Regions from separate parts of the Sporosarcina jeotgali genome, predicted to be linked through region 1. Evidence: predicted binding sites of a transcription regulator. Region 1 holds the regulator's gene; the other holds the start of a gene.
The links. The regulator Rex, encoded in region 1, represses fermentation and respiration genes when NADH is low (regulators of the CRP and FNR family bind a similar motif). The targets are predictions, from matches to a motif close to TTGTGAAATATTTCACAA.

Region 1 (4,626 bases):
TTCTCTTCCACTTCGATTAGTTCAATTACAATACGATCACCTAATGGTTTCAACAAATGAAACACCCTCCTCTAACGGTTCTTCTATTTTTTAGCACTCACTAAACAGGAGTGCTAATACACTACATATCATAATAAATCGACGAATGAATTGCAAGTAAAACAAATCACTTTTACTTACTCTTTGCGCTTCTTTTCTAAAACCGATACACTTATGAATACTTAGATGGAAAGGATCGATTCCTGTGAAGCAAAAAACGATGAAACCATGGATGCTCTATTTGATCATCCTTCTTTTATACATTGCGATGCAGTTTGCCAGTCTCCCGATTTCTAAAGGGATGATTGCATTCTTCACCGCCAATGGCTACGAGCTGCAAGCTGCAAAATATAATGGATTTGCGTGGGGCTTGTTCGTCACGAACATTCTCGCGATTATTGCGATTTTCCTCGTTACCCAATCCGATAAGAAGTTTTGGACCGTCTTTAAAGGAAAGAAAGAATCGATTTGGAAATCCGTTGTTTGGGGAATTCTCGGTTTCTTCTTGGCACTGGGCGGTCAAATGATTGCGGGATACATTGAAAGAGCAATCGGCATTACAGAAGGTTCAGCGAGTACTGCACAACTCACGGAAATTGCTGCTGTCGCTCCGATTTTAATCATCTGTATCGTCCTGTTCGCTCCAATTTTAGAAGAAACCGTCTTCCGCCGCGTGCTATTCGGCGGTATCTATACAAAAACAAACTTCTGGATTGCGACGATTGTAAGTGCTTTGATCTTTGCTGCCGTTCATAACGAACTCGAGCACATCCTGACATACCTAATGCCCGGACTTGTATTCTCTTACGTCTACTACCGATCCAAACGCATCTGGACCCCTATGATCTCGCACATGCTGATGAATGGGTTCGTCATGATTGTCATGCTCAATCATGACAAAATACTGGAGCTCCAAAAACTCCAGCAATCCATTATCACCTTCTTCCATTTCTTTTAATAGGAGATGTTCAGACGACAAACAAAAAAAGACTTGCCAGACCGTTTCCCGGTCAGCAAGTCTTTTTCAATTGATCAATCTTGATGATTCATCCGTGCATTCACTTCGTCAATCTGCCGCTGCTGCTCAGCCTTAGCCTCTGCAAACAACCGCAGCCGTTCCGCCTCTTCTTCTTCCACACGCCGTTTCTCTTCCGCCTTCAAGAACTTTTTATAGCCGACGCGAGCAATGATGATACTCACCTCATACAGCAAGAACAGCGGAACCGTCACGAACAAGTGTGACACTAAATCAGGAGGCGTAATGAACGCCGCAATGACGAACAATATGAAGTAAGCGACTTTACGGAACTTCGACAGCACATTAGGATTCAAGAACCCGAGTCTTGACAAGAACAGTAGAACTACAGGAAGCTGGAACACGAATCCGAACGGCAGTAAAATCTGGAATAAGAACGAAAAGTACTGATTAATGCCGATTGTCTGCGTAATTCCTAAATCTGCCGATAACGTCTCCATGAATTTGATGACATACGGCAACAATACAAAATAAGAAAACGCGATTCCTGAGAGGAACAAGACAAACGCAAAAGGAATATAACTGAGCGTCACTCGTCGTTCCGTATCCAGCAAGCCGGGGGAAACGAACGCCCAAAATTGGTACATGATAATTGGCAAAATAATAATGATTCCGATGAACACAACCACTTTTAAGTAAATGGCAATCGGATCGATTACGTTAAACGCGTTTAGCGGTAAATCCGCTGCCGGTCCATTTGACTGCAAAAACTTAATGAGCGGTTTCGCTAGTAAAAAACCGCCAATGACTGAAACTGCAAAGAAAACGACGATCGTAATCAGCCGTTTTCGAATTTCTTCTATATGCTCAATAATGGTTAGCGTACGTTCTTCCATTAGACAGACATCCTAACTTATTGCACTTCTTTCTTATCTTCCACTTTTTTAACATCTGTTTTCGCGTCGTCGTCTTCTACAAGACCTTTAGTCGCGTTTTTAAATTCGCGCAGTGAAGAACCGAATGCTTTGCCGATTTCAGGCAACTTTTTCGGTCCGAAAATGAGAAGGGCAATGACAGCAATAATAAGCAGACTTCCAATACCTGGTGACATTCCGGACACCTCCCTTTGAATATGTCTATTCTACACCATATCACACGAAATGACTATTCGTGCAACCCTATAATTGTGAATCTTTTACGTCATTTTTTATGAAGTAAATAAGAGATTGCAGTTCAACAGACAAGTCGATTGTATGGACCCGAATCGATGGTGGAACGGTTAGCCGGATTGTTGTGAAATTGAGAATCCCTTTAACACCTACAGCCGCGAGCCGATCCGTTAATTGCTGAGCAGCACGGGAAGGCACCGTTAAAATGACAAGGTCAATTCCGAGTTCCGTTAACTTTTCTTCAATCATATCTGGATGATAAACAGGTATATCCGAGATGATTTTGCCGTCATGGGGCGCTTTAGGATCAAACGCTATGACGATGCGTGTATTATGATTCTTATGGAAATTGTATTTCATGAATGCATGTCCAAGACTGCCCACACCGATTAGCGCGACATCCGTGGCTTCATCTTGGTCGAGTGTTTTTCTAAAAAAGCTGACGAGGTAATCTACATCGTAACCATAGCCTTTACGGCCGAGTGCACCGAAGTGCGAAAAATCACGACGTATCGTCGCTGCATCGATCTTCATCGCCTCGCTCAGTTCGCTTGAAGAAACCCGTTTCTTCCCGCTATTCGCGAAATTTTGTAAGAACCGATAGTACAACGGCAAGCGTTTGGACGTTGCCTGGGGGATTTTAACCGTTTCTTCAGCCATCGTAAACCTCCTGCTGCTGTATCGAATCGCTTCTATCGTACAGGAGAAGCGTGCTGTTGTAAAGCCGGTGATTGCACCCTTCTCCCCATTCCAGTAAACTGAAGTAGAATGAAAATAGAGGTGAAACGATGATAATCTTGCAAGTGAACGGTGTAACGAAGTCGTTTTCAGGCACTGATATATTGGAGAATGTAAAATTAGAAGTGCAGCATCGTGATCGCGTAGCGCTCGTTGGCCGTAACGGCGCGGGTAAATCCACATTACTTAAAATCATTGCCGGGGAATCTGCTGCAGACACTGGCGACATTATTGTCCCTAAAGGAATCCGCATCGGGTATCTCGAACAGCATAGCGGCCTCGAAACAGAACTATCTGTGTGGGACGAAATGATGACAGTCTTCGAACCGCTCCAAGCCATGGAACGCCGGCTGCGCGGATTGGAAGCACAAATGGCAGATCCAGATGTCTATGGAGACCCCGCAGCTTCAGAACGTGTAATGGGCGAATATGATTCTCTTCAAGTCGAGTTCAAAGATCTCGGTGGCTATCAGTACGAATCGGATACCCGCTCCATATTGCACGGAATGCGGTTTTATCCCGCTGACTATGAAAAGCCTGTTGATTTACTATCAGGCGGACAGAAGACACGCCTTGCTTTAGCCAAAATGCTGTTAAGCAAACCTGATTTGCTGATTTTAGATGAACCGACGAACCATCTGGACATCGAAACACTTGGCTGGTTAGAAAACTATTTGAAGTCCTATGAAGGGGCTCTGCTAATCGTGTCGCACGATAGATACTTCCTCGACCAAGTAGTGACATTAGTATATGAGGTCTCACGACGCAAAGTCTCGCGCTTTACAGGCAATTACAGTGCGTATTTGGACGAGAAAGCAAAGAACTATGAGAAAGACCGTAAGATGTTCGAAAAAGAATCGAGTGAAAAAGCGAAGCTCGAAGATTTCATCCAAAAGAATATCGCTCGTGCATCCACAAGTAAAATGGCGAAAAGCCGCCGCAAGCAATTGGAGCGGACAGACTGGATGGACGCTCCTGACGGGGATGAAAAGTCCGCCAACTTCTCATTCACAATCGACCGTCCAAGCGGAAATGATGTACTTGCTGTGGAAAAGGCTTCCGTAGGGTATGATGGGAAGCCTGTCTCAACGAATATTGACATGCGTGTCTATAAACAGGACCGCATAGCCATCCTGGGTCCGAACGGTGTCGGCAAATCCACGTTATTGAAAACCATCGTCAAACGCCAAGAGCTGCTAGCTGGAGATATTCGGTACGGTACTCATGTACAGTTCGGCTATTATGACCAAAACCAGGCAACGCTTGTTGGTTCCGGTACTGTGCTGCAAGAAATCTGGGATGACTGGCCACTTATGAACGAAAAAGATATTCGAACGCTGCTGGGACGCTTCCTCTTTACAGGAGATGATGTCGGCAAGCCTGTTCAATCTCTTTCAGGCGGTGAAAAAGCCCGCCTTTCCCTGGCAAAGCTCATGCTTGAGAAGTCCAATACACTCGTACTGGATGAGCCGACGAACCATTTAGATCTTGATAGCAAAGAAGTACTTGAGAATGCATTGGACGACTTCCCTGGAACCATCCTCTTTGTTTCGCATGACCGCTATTTTATTAATCGGATTGCAACTAAAGTCTTCGATTTAAGCGAAAACGGAGCTGTAGAGTACTTAGGGGACTATGATTATTTTGTCGAAAAGAAAACAGAGCAAGCTGAGCTTCTTGCCGAATCTCTCGCTGCAAAACAAT
Region 2 (4,626 bases), 780 kb from region 1:
ATGAAACAGCGAAAGACGACAAGCAATCAGGAGAGGGAACAGCAGCGCCCAAAACGGAAGAACCTCATGAAAAGAAAATTGCGCTCACTTTCGACGATGGTCCAGATCCGAAATCCACAGTTCAGATTTTGGATATACTCAAAAAGTATGATGCGAAAGCAACATTCTTCATGTTAGGAAGCCGAGTAGAATATTACCCCGATACAGCTAAAGCCGTAAAAGCTGCGGGTCATGAAATTGGGAACCATTCATGGAATCACCCAGACTTAAGTAAAATGCCATTACCGAAAGCATTAGAAGAAATTAATCGGACCACTGCGATCATTCAAAAAGTGACTGGTGAGAAGCCGACTGTTTTCAGGCCGCCATATGGTGCATATACGGATCAGTTAAGTAAACAAACAATCCCCCCAATCAAGTTATGGAATGTGGATACACTGGATTGGAAATATCGGGATGCCAATAAACTGCTGGAAGAAGTGAAAAAATCGACAAAAGACGGAAGCACAATCTTAATGCATGATATACATCAGTCAACCGCAGATGGATTGGATGGTGTTATGGCTTATTTGCAAAGCCAAGGCTATAAATTCGTCACTGTTTCAGAATTAGATAAATGAAAAAAGAACGTACAGGGATTTTAAATCCTTGTACGTTCTTTTTAGGTTGAACTCTATTTCAACAATTAGTTGACAAGTACATCATCCATTGAAATGTCGAGTGCGTTTGCTACACCTTCACCATATGCCGGGTCCGCATGATAACAATGTTTGATGTGTCTGATCTTAATTTCTTTTGGTGCATCGCCCATATTGTCCGCTGTATTTCTGAATAGCAGTTGTTTTTGTTCATCATCCATAAGATTGAAGAGTTTTCCAGGCTGAGTGAAGTAATCATCATCATCTTCGCGGAAATTCCAGTGATCTGCAGCACCGTGTAATTTCAATGGAGGTTCTCTGAAATCTGGCTGTTCTTGCCACTCACCAACGCTATTCGGCTCGTAAGAAGTTCTGCTGCCATGATTTCCGTCTACACGCATTTGACCGTCACGATGGAAACTGTGGAACGGACATTTTGGCGCATTGACTGGGATTTGATGATGATTGACACCTAGACGATAACGCTGAGCATCTCCGTAAGAGAATAAGCGGGCCTGCAGCATTTTGTCAGGTGAAAAACTGATTCCTGGAACGACCGCAGCTGGAGTGAAAGCAGCTTGTTCTACTTCAGCAAAGTAGTTTTCTGGATTTCTATTCAATTCGAACTCTCCAACTTCTATAAGAGGGAAGTCGCCTTTATACCAAACTTTTGTTAAGTCGAATGGATTGAAAGGCATATTCGCTGCTTCTTCTTCCGTCATCACTTGTACGTACATTTTCCATTTCGGGAAGTCTCCATTATCGATGCTGAGAAGCAAATCACGCTGATGGCTTTCGCGATCGGTAGCGATTGTTTTGCTTGCTTCCTCATCCGTTAAGTTTTCAATTCCTTGTTGAGAGCGGAAATGGAATTTCACATAGTATCGCTCGTTATCAGGACTGATAAAGCTATACGTATGACTGCCGAATCCATGCATGTGACGATAAGTGCGCGGGATTCCGCGCTCACTCATTAAAATGGTGATTTGGTGAAGCGCTTCAGGGAGTGATGTCCAGAAGTCCCAATTGTTTGTCGCGCTTCTTAAGTTCGTGCGCGGATCACGCTTGACCGCATGATTCAAATCTGGAAATTGAAGCGGATCTCTAAAGAAGAAGACAGGTGTGTTATTTCCTACCATATCCCAGTTACCTTCTTCAGTGTAGAACTTCAGTGAAAATCCGCGAATGTCGCGTTCTGCATCCGCTGCACCGCGTTCACCAGCTACAGTTGAGAAACGTGCAAACATCTCTGTCTTTTTACCGACTTCTGAGAAGATTTTTGCTTTCGTGTATTTTGTAATGTCATTTGTCACAGTAAACGTACCGTACGCGCCTGATCCTTTTGCGTGCATGCGGCGTTCAGGAATAACTTCACGGTCGAAATGTGCAAGCTTTTCAATTAACCAAACATCTTGAAGAAGTAGAGGACCCCTGGGACCTGCAGATATTGAATTCTGATTATCAACTACAGGAGCACCTGCAGCAGTTGTCAATTTTTTACGAGACTCATTCTCATTATTGTTCATGTGTATTCCTCCTATGTAATGGATTGTGAAACTGTTTCCTAACTATAGCAGAGGGATTCTTAGATAGCTAGCATTTTGTTTAGAATCATTATCGTTAAGGAGAAGTTATTATTAACAGATAGTTAGCGTTACAAAAATTCTATTTTGGAAGAGGCATTCTATGAAAATCTGACCTTGTGACAACATTTCAACATTAGACCCCAAAAACCCCCCGAAGTTTTGAGGTTTGTAACAGATCATACGCTAATTGCTCACAAAGTACTTTAGCGTTTAATTTATAATGGAGACAGATCGAGATTGAGGGGAGAGGTAGAGATGGAAGAGGTTTTACTTTCAAGAATCCAGTTTGCATCGACAACATTGTTTCACTTTATATTTGTCCCGTTGTCTATCGGATTGGCGCTGATCATTGCGATCATGCAAACGCTCTACGTAGTAAAGAAAAAAGAAATCTATATGAAGATGACGAAGTTTTGGAGTGTGTTCTTCCTTATTAACTTCGCAATCGGTGTAGTCACAGGTATTTTCCAGGAGTTCCAATTCGGAATGAACTGGTCGACATATTCCAGATTTGTAGGAGATATTTTTGGAGCACCACTAGCAGTTGAAGCGTTACTGGCGTTTTTCCTTGAGTCCACATTTATAGGGATTTGGATCTTCGGTGCACAGAAGCTCTCTAAGAAAGTTCACTTAGCTTCTATATGGCTTGTTTCATTCGGAACAGTGATGTCAGCATTTTGGATTTTAGCAGCAAACTCATTCATGCAAAATCCTGTTGGCTATGTTTTACAAAATGGCCGCGCTGAAATGAATGACATTGTCGCGCTGTTAACGAATGAAAAATTGTGGGTTGCTTTTCCGCATACCATGTTCGGCAGTATCGCTACGGGAGCATTCTTTGTAGTTGGAGTAAGTGCGTTCTATCTTATTAAAAAGCGTCAAGTAGACTTCTTTAAGAAGTCTATCGGAATCGGTTTGATCGTTGGTCTAGTTGGCGGATTAGGTCTTGCGTTCACTGGTCACTCTCAAGCCCAGTATTTAATGCATGCGCAGCCAATGAAAATGGCGGCTGCAGAAGGACTTTGGCAAGATAGTGGAGATCCGGCAGCATGGACATTAATTGCAAATATTGATTCGGAAAATCGTGTAACGACAGGTCGAATCGAAATACCTTACTTATTGAGTTATCTAACGTACAATGAGTTCTCAGGTAAAGTATTGGGAATGGAAAGTCTAGAAAAACAAATGATTGAGAAGTATGGAGAGGGAGATTACATTCCTCCAGTGAAGACAACATTTTGGAGTTTCCGTATTATGGCGGGAACTGGCGGAGCGCTAGTTGGTGCGAGTCTTCTTGGTTTGTTATTGTTGTTCCGCAAAAAGATTGCGGCATCGACTTGGTATTTAAGAGTGATGATTCCAGTGATTTTCTTACCGTTTATCGGTAACTCATTTGGATGGATCATGTCTGAAATCGGTCGTCAGCCATGGGTCGTTAACGGTCTCATGAAAACTGCAGACGGGGTTTCACCGAACGTTTCAGCAGGACAGATTTTGTTCTCACTGATTTCGTTCTCAACAATCTATGCAATCCTCGGGATTATTATGGTTGTGTTATTTGTGAAGGTCATTCAACGCGGACCTGAAGAGCGTAAGCAAAAAGACGTATCCGTTACAGATCCGTTTAATGTAGGAGGCGTGTCTAATGGCTCTAAGTGATTTGTGGTTTGTGTTAATCGCGGTTCTATTCATAGGGTTTATATTTCTTGAAGGCTTTGACTTTGGTGTAGGAATGAGTTTGAAATTCCTCGCTAAAGATGAAACAGACAAACGTATGCTCATTAATACGATTGGGCCAGTCTGGGATGCCAACGAAGTGTGGCTGATTACAGCAGGCGGAGCAATGTTTGCAGCGTTCCCACATTGGTATGCGACAGTTTTCAGCGGGTATTATATACCGTTTGTCGTCTTGCTGCTGGCATTGATTGCCCGTGGAGTAGCGTTCGAGTTCAGGGAAAAGTTCGAGTCCGCAAAATGGGTGAAAACATGGGATTGGGCAATCTTTGCAGGCAGTATTTTACCGCCTTTCCTATTAGGTGTCTTGTTCACAAGTATGTTGAAGGGAATGCCTGTGGATGCCGATATGAACATGCACGCAGGATTCTTTGACTTCGTGAATGTCTATACAGTAGTGGGTGGATTAGCATTTGTGCTAATCTCTTATTTACACGGATTACTGTTTGTCACTTTAAAAACAGAAGGATCCATTCGTACCCGTGCAAAAGAGGCTGCATTAAAAATCTATTGGGCAACTGGCGTTGTGATGATCGCGTTTGTCGCTCTAACAGCAGTCTATACAGAAGCGTTTGCGAATAGAGGACCGATCTTGATTCCGCTATTTGCAGTTGTGATTGTTTTGTATGCGTTCCTTCACCGTTTAATTGCAAAAGGACGCGAAGCAT

Region 2: a site for Rex is predicted at 2,188-2,205, ahead of PGH26_RS09560 (cytochrome ubiquinol oxidase subunit I). Genes of this name have one in related genera too.

The regions. Positions count from the first base shown of each region.
Region 1 is NZ_CP116341.1:2,721,256-2,725,881, forward strand. Features, by position in the region: gene groES (co-chaperone GroES) at 1-56, opposite strand, end outside; gene PGH26_RS13715 (CPBP family intramembrane glutamic endopeptidase) at 245-997, shown strand; gene tatC (twin-arginine translocase subunit TatC) at 1,072-1,911, opposite strand; gene PGH26_RS13725 (twin-arginine translocase TatA/TatE family subunit) at 1,929-2,126, opposite strand; gene PGH26_RS13730 (redox-sensing transcriptional repressor Rex) at 2,194-2,844, opposite strand; gene PGH26_RS13735 (ABC-F family ATP-binding cassette domain-containing protein) at 2,973-4,626, shown strand, end outside.
Region 2 is NZ_CP116341.1:1,937,488-1,942,113, reverse strand. Features, by position in the region: gene PGH26_RS09570 (polysaccharide deacetylase family protein) at 1-620, shown strand, start outside; gene PGH26_RS09565 (catalase) at 686-2,164, opposite strand; gene PGH26_RS09560 (cytochrome ubiquinol oxidase subunit I) at 2,480-3,883, shown strand; gene cydB (cytochrome d ubiquinol oxidase subunit II) at 3,870-4,626, shown strand, end outside.